DNA from 2 places in the Luteimonas sp. KH_071 genome. Region 2 is predicted to be linked to the other one. Evidence: predicted binding sites of a transcription regulator. Region 2 holds the regulator's gene; the other holds the start of a gene.
What was found. Region 2 encodes FliA, which starts transcription of late flagellar genes. Its sites were predicted from a motif close to TAAAGTTTNNCNNNCNNNGGCCGATAA; they were not measured.

Region 1 (3,369 bases), 1.6 Mb from region 2:
CCGTAGAACGTCCACGACGAGCAGTACACCGCCATGCCCAGGCTGTAGACCGCCGTGCGCAGCCAGGGCCGCTCCGGGGACAGCGGGCGCCGGTCGCCGTACCAGGCCACCGCGAACAGCAATGCGGCATAGCCCAGCGACACCAGCAGCAGTACCCAGCCCGGCAGCATGCGGTTCCCTTCGTTGCGGACGCCGGAGTGTAGCGGGTCGCGCGCACGGCACGATCCGACCGCCGCCGGACCGAAGCACGCCTGCCTAGGTCATGGCCGCCATGGTGCGATCCTTGCCTGCGCGCTTGGCCCGGTACATCGCCTGGTCGGCGCGCTTGAGCAGCGATTCGAAGGATTCGGAGGCGCGCCGCAGGGCGACACCAGCGCTGAACGAGACCGCGATCCGGGTCGTTTCGTAGACGAGCGGGCGGTGGGAGAGCACGCTGCGCAGCCGCACCATCGCGGCAACGGCGTGCGGCAGCGTCGTGGCCGGCATCAGGATCACGAACTCCTCGCCCCCGAAGCGCCCGATGACATCGTCGTCGCGCAGGGTCAAGCGCGTGATGTCGACGAAGTGGCGCAGCGCGGCATCCCCGCCGAGATGGCCATGGACCGCGTTGAGGCGACGGAAATCATCAAGGTCGACGAGCGTCATGCACAGCGGCCGGTCCAGGCGCGCGCGCGCGGCCTCGCGTGCGAAGGCCTCGTCGAAGCCCCGGCGGTTCAGGCAGCCGGTCAGTTCGTCCTCGCGGGCGAGTCCGGCGGCGTCGCTGAGTTTCTGCTCCATCTGGGCAAGACGTTGTTCGCTCTCCTCGAGCTCGCGCCGTGCTTCCACCAGGTCATCGCGCGCGCGGAGTGCACGGGCCTGGATGCGCCCGGTGTCCTCGAGCACGGTATCGAGCAGTCCGTTGAGCTCGGCGATGCTGCGCGCCTCGCGGATCCGGCTTGCATGGCCGGCCAGGCGGTCCTGGTACTCGCCTGTCTCCGCGGCCATGCCGTCGAGGTTCTCGACGAAGGTGCCCATCATCGTGCGCAACGCGGTGCGCGACTCTTCGATGCCGCTCTTGAGCAGCGTCTGCCGGTAGAGCATCTGACGCAGCTCGTTGCGCGCATCCTCGATCGCCGAGCGGCTCATCGGCCCTGAAAGCAGCCCGCGGATCTGGCCGATCTGGCCATGCAGCCAGCTCTTCTCGTCCAGCAGTTCGCCGATGTTTTCCAGCAGCAGATCGAACAGGCCGAGCAGCAGCGAGAAGTGCTCTTCGGCATCCTCGGCGTGCTCGTCGATGCGGGTGCACAGGTCGGTCAGCGTCCAGGAGAGCGTGCCGAGGTCCTGGCTTGGCGTCCACTTGCCCAATGCCTCCGCCAGCGCGGTCGCTTCATTGGCCAGCGCAGGTTCCTTGCGCAGCAACGCGACCAGCCCGCTGCCGACGGCATGCTGCAGCAGATCGCGCAGCCGCAGGAGCCGGGCATCGGACGGCGGCGGCGCTTCCAGCTCGACGGTGCGGATGTACTTGTCGATGAGCTGGCGCATGGCGCGCCCATAGGCCGGCCAGTCCTCCGCACGGCGGGCCGACTGCAGGTAGCGGCCGAGCCCACCGAGCTCGTCATGCAGACCGGCCACGCCGTCGGCGAAGGCCGACAGCAGTTGCAAGGGATCGTTCGCGCCGGAGAACAACGCCACCAGCGCCTCGGAATCGATCGCGCCCATGGCGCCGCCGCCCGGCGTGTCACGCACGCGCGCAGTGGCGTCTGGAACGGTCGGTGTGGGCATTGAGTTCCCAGAAGTGGGCGGCGGCGCGGGTGCGCCGCCTGCGCCCGGATGCGGACAATGTCCTATCGGCAGTCTCGCCCATCACTTGAGGCGCGCTCGCCCGCGCGGTGCGTGATTCAGCTGGTCTGCGCCATGACATGCTTTCCATCCGCCGCAGGCCGTGGCCGGCGCCTGACAGTCGCTGGAAAGTCTTGCGGTCCTCGCGCGCGCCGCGCGCAGCCGGAACACCGCACTGCCTTCTCCCCACGATGCGACTGCGCATGCGTGAGCGACACACCGCGGACGGAACGCCATTCCACCATCCTGCGGACGGGGTTGCCCGTGTGCGCTGCATGCGGCGCGGACTCAGTACTTCGGCACGCCGCCGTCCACGCTGTCGCTCCAGGCATCGATGCCGCCGACGACGTTGTAGACCTGCGTGAAACCCTGGTTGCGGAAATGCTCGGCGGCCTGCTGGCTGCGGCCACCGTGGTGGCACAGGAACGCCAGCGGCGTGTCCTTGGGCAGCTGCTGCAGGCGGGTGATCGCGTCGCCGTCGAGGACCTCGAACGGACGCGCGACGCTGGCGGTGGCGCGCTCGTCCGGCGGGCGGACGTCGACGAGGGTCAGCGTGCCGGCCGCGAGGCGGTCGTTGGCATCGGCCGGGCTGATCTCCTGCACGGGCCTGGGCGCGTTCGGGTTGTCGATCACCAGGCCGCGACCGCGGATGTCGTCGGCGAAGTCGATCGTCATCCCCTCGGCGCGGCGGGCGCCGGCGAGGTCGAACTGCACGTCGATGCCGTCGGCCTGGGCGATGATCGCCGACGCGCTGCGCGGCGCGAGCTGCAGACGGGTGCGGAAGTTGCCGTCGATGTCGACCTGCAGCACGTAGTCGCCACCGGCATCGCCGACGGCCTTGGCGATCATCTCGCGCGCGGCCGGGGTGATCGAGATCGACGGCGGCGTGCGGTCGGGCGGGGCGACACCAAACAGGCCGTGCAGCTCACCGCTGCCGACCATCTGCTCGATGATGTCGCTGCCGCCGACGAGTTCGCCGTCGACATAGAGCTGCGGAATCGTCGGCCAGTCGCCATAGACCTTGATGCCTTCGCGGATCTCGCCGTCCTCGAGCACATTGACGGTCGTGTATTCGATGCCCACCGCGTCCAGCGCGGAGATCGCCTTGGCGGAGAAGCCGCATTGCGGGGTCGTCGGCGAGCCCTTCATGAACAACACGGCCCGGTTGCCCTGCAGCAGGGTGTCGATGCGGGTGCGGAGGGCGGGGTCGAGGGACATGGCAGGCATCCGGGGTGCGGGAACGATCCACATGGTACCGCGCGGTCGCTGATGCAAGCCTGATGCTGCGGTGTGTGCGCCCGGAACGCCGCGTTGCGCGCCGACGGCGATGGCATCATGCGCGCCATGTCCGTGCACAGCCCGCCCCGTCGTCCACAGCTGTGGCTGCCGCTGCTGATCGCCTCGCAGGTGCTGATCGCGCTGCTCTGGTGGCAGTTCGGCTGGGCGCTCGGCCTGCCGCTGCTGCTGGCCAGCCATGCGGTGTGCCTGTGGGGCGTGCTGGCGCCGGCGTCGCGGCTCTACGGCCCTGTGCTGACGCGGCTGCCGGGCGAC
Region 2 (3,369 bases):
CGGCGTCGAAGTGACGCGGTAGCAGGGCGGCCTGGCCGGCGCGCACCATGCCCAGGGTTTCCTCGGCGGCATGGCACAGCTGCACGAGTGGTGTGGCACCGAGAAAGCCGGCACCGCCCTTGAGCGTGTGGAATGCGCGGAACACCGCGTTGAGACGCTCGCGGTCGCCGGGTGTCTGCTCGAGGCCGACAAGTTGCCCGCCGAGGTCGTCCAGCAGTTCGCGTGCCTCAAGCACGAAGTCGGCGACGATCTCGGGCGCCTGCATGGCTCAGAGCCCCAGGTTCGAAAGCAGATCGTCGGCATCGCTCTGGCCGACGGTGTTGCGGTCCAGCCCCGTGACGGCCGGGCCGTTGCCGCGTGCATCATCCACCTTCGGCGGCAGGCCGAGTGCACCGAAGCCCTCGTGCACGCCGCGCACGATCCCCGCCACGCGACGGATGATCTGCCCACCCAGGTCCTGGTGGCTCTGCGCCAGTGCCATCTCGCGCAGGTTCTCCCGCAGCGATTCGATCGTGTCGGTCTGGATGTCGTCGAGCGGCCCCTCCTTCAGGCGCCCCACCAGCGCACGGCTGTCGTCGATGAGATCGAGCGTGCGATGGGTGGCCTGTTCGGTCATTTCGACGACGTGGTCGAGCCTGGCGCAGGCGTCGTCGAGCCCGTCGCTTCCTTCGCCGGGTGGCGGGGGCAGGGTGTCGAGTGCCTGCGACAGCTCGCGCGCCAGACGGCCGAGGCCGGTGACCAGTGTGCGCGCGCGGGCGTTCGCCAGCGCATCGACTTGCTTGCGCCAACCGTCTTCGTCGCCGCGCTCCAGCGCCTCGAGCGCATCGTTGAGCATGCCGGCCAGCCGGGTGCGCTCGATGTCGGGCGTGCTCATGCGGCGGTGCCGAGACGTTCGAAGATCTTGCCGAGCTTCTCTTCGAGGGTCTGCGCAGTGAACGGCTTGATGATGTAGCCGTTCACGCCGTTCTGCGCGGCCTCGATGATCTGCTCGCGCTTGGCCTCGGCCGTGACCATCAGCACCGGCAGCGTGCGGAACTTGGCGTCGGCGCGGATCTCGCGCAGCAGCTCGATGCCGGTCATGCCGGGCATGTTCCAGTCGGTGACCACCAGTTCCACCGCGTCCTGACGCAGCACGGCGAGTGCGCTGTTGCCGTCTTCCGCCTCGACCGTGTTGTTGAAGCCGAGATCGGACAGCAGGTTCTTGACGATCCGGCGCATCGTCGAGAAATCGTCGACGACGAGGATGCGGATGTTCTTGTTCAAAACGGACTCCAGTGTGAGCGTGACATCAGTCGTCGGCACCGTATCCGGTGTCGGCGAGTTCGAAGGCGGTGAGACGGCCGCGCAGGCGCACCACGGCCTGGCCGTGGATCTGGCAGACGCGCGACTCGCTGACGCCGAGCACGGCGCCGATTTCCTTCAGGTTGAGTTCCTGTTCGTAGTACAGCGACAGCACCAGCTGCTCGCGCTCGGGCAGGTGGCCGATCGCGGCCATCAGCTCGCGGCCGAACTCGCCGCGCACCAGGTTTTCCTGGGGCGTGGGACCGCCGCCACGGTTCACCGGTTCGACCTCGCCGTGGTCCTCGATGTGCGAATCCAGGCTCAGGACCTGGCCGCGGGCGGCGTCTTCGAGCAGACGCTGGTAATCCTCCAGCGGCATTTCCAGTTTCGCGGCAACCTCATGCGCGCTCGCGGCGCGCCCGGTGGTCTGCTCGATCGAACGGATCGCCGAGGCCGCGTCGCGGGCGCGACGGTGCACCGAACGCGGTACCCAGTCGCCGCGGCGGATCTCGTCGATCATCGAGCCGCGGATGCGGATCGAGGCATAGGTCTCGAACGAGGCGCCCTGGTCGGCGTCGTAGCTGCGCGAGGCCTCGAGCAGGCCGATCATGCCGGCCTGGATCAGATCGTCGATTTCGACGCTGGCCGGTAGCCGCGCGGCAAGGTGGTGGGCGATCCGGCGCACGAGTTCGGCGTGCTGCACGAGGGGATCGACATCGGGGGTGACGGCGCGTTGCACCGACTCGTACTGCTGGCGTGCGGCGAGGCTCATGCGGCTGCTCCCTGGCGCAACATGCGTTCGACGAAGAATTCCACGTGGCCGCGCGGCGCGGTCGGCGCCTGCCAGCGCGATACGCGCTGCGCGATCTCGATCAGGGCGCGCGCCGACGGACTGCCCGGATAGGCAGTGACCACCGCCTGCTGTCGCTGCACGGCCATGCGCAGCCAGTCGCACTGCGGCACCGCACCGAGGTAGTTCAGCGACACATCGCCGATGAAACGCTCGCACACGCGCGAAAGTTTCTCGTGCAGGTTGCGGCCTTCCTGCGGGCTGCGGACCATGTTGGCGATCACCTGTACCCGGTCGACGCCGCGCTCGCGCGCCAGCACCTTGATCAGCGCGTAGGCGTCGGTGATCGAGGCGGGCTCGTCACAGACCACGACAATCGCGTCCTGCGCGGCCTGGCAGAAGGTCAACACCGAATCGGTGATGCCGGCAGCAGTGTCGACGACCAGCAGGTCGAGGTCGCGCTGCAGGTCGTTGAACACGTTGACCAGCCCCGCGTGTTCGGCGGGACGCAGCTCGGCCATATGGCGACGCCCGGACGCGGCGGGGACCACGAGCACGCCTGCGGGCCCTTCGAGAATGATGTCGTCGAGCTCGCAGCGTCCGGCCACGAGATCGGCCAGCGTGTGCTTGGGCGACAGGCCCAGCAGCACGTCGACGTTGGCCAGGCCCAGGTCGGCATCGAGCAGCAGTGTGCGTTGGCCCATGCCCGACAGCGCGACCGCGAGATTGGCCGACACGTTGGTCTTGCCCACGCCGCCCTTGCCGCCGGTGACGGCCAGGGTGCGGACGGGCTGGAAGGGAGCGGAGGACATCGGCAGCAGCTCAGGCGACGGCATGGGTGTGTTCCGGGACAATCGGCTTATCGGCATCGCGGCGCAGATCTTCAAGGCGAAGCACCAGATGGGCGGCATTGGCCCGGTGCAGGTCTTCGGGCACGCGCTGCCCATCGGTCACCCAGGTGAGCGGCAACTGGTGGTCGACGGCGACCGACAGGGCGCTGCCGAGGCGGCCGGTTTCGTCCAGCTTGGTCAGCACCACGCCCTGCGGGCGCACGCTGTCGAAGCGGCGGACGACTTCGTCGAGATCGGCGAAATGCATGTTGGCGGGCAACACCAGCAGGGTGCGCACGTTGCGGGCGGCGCGCAGCCAGTTCAGCTGGCCGGCCAGCGCACGGTCACGCTGGCTCAGCCCCGCGGTGTCGACCAGCACCAGCTTGTAGTCCTCCAGCTTCTGCAACAGCTGCACCAGGCTGGTCTCGCTGTCGGCTTCATGCACGGCGATGCCGAGCTGGCGGCCGT

Region 1: a site for FliA is predicted at 1,824-1,850, ahead of AC3IRM_RS15500 (GGDEF domain-containing protein). Genes of this name have one in related genera too.

What each region holds. Positions count from the first base shown of each region.
Region 1 is NZ_CM174458.1:3,366,479-3,369,847, reverse strand. Features, by position in the region: gene AC3IRM_RS15505 (hybrid sensor histidine kinase/response regulator) at 1-170, opposite strand, end outside; gene AC3IRM_RS15500 (GGDEF domain-containing protein) at 256-1,761, opposite strand; gene grxD (Grx4 family monothiol glutaredoxin) at 2,107-3,036, opposite strand; gene AC3IRM_RS15490 (polysaccharide deacetylase family protein) at 3,163-3,369, shown strand, end outside.
Region 2 is NZ_CM174458.1:1,764,973-1,768,341, forward strand. Features, by position in the region: gene AC3IRM_RS08295 (chemotaxis protein CheA) at 1-265, opposite strand, end outside; gene AC3IRM_RS08300 (protein phosphatase CheZ) at 269-874, opposite strand; gene cheY (chemotaxis response regulator CheY) at 871-1,263, opposite strand; gene AC3IRM_RS08310 (RNA polymerase sigma factor FliA) at 1,289-2,053, opposite strand; gene AC3IRM_RS08315 (P-loop NTPase) at 2,050-2,907, opposite strand; gene flhF (flagellar biosynthesis GTPase FlhF) at 2,894-3,369, opposite strand, start outside.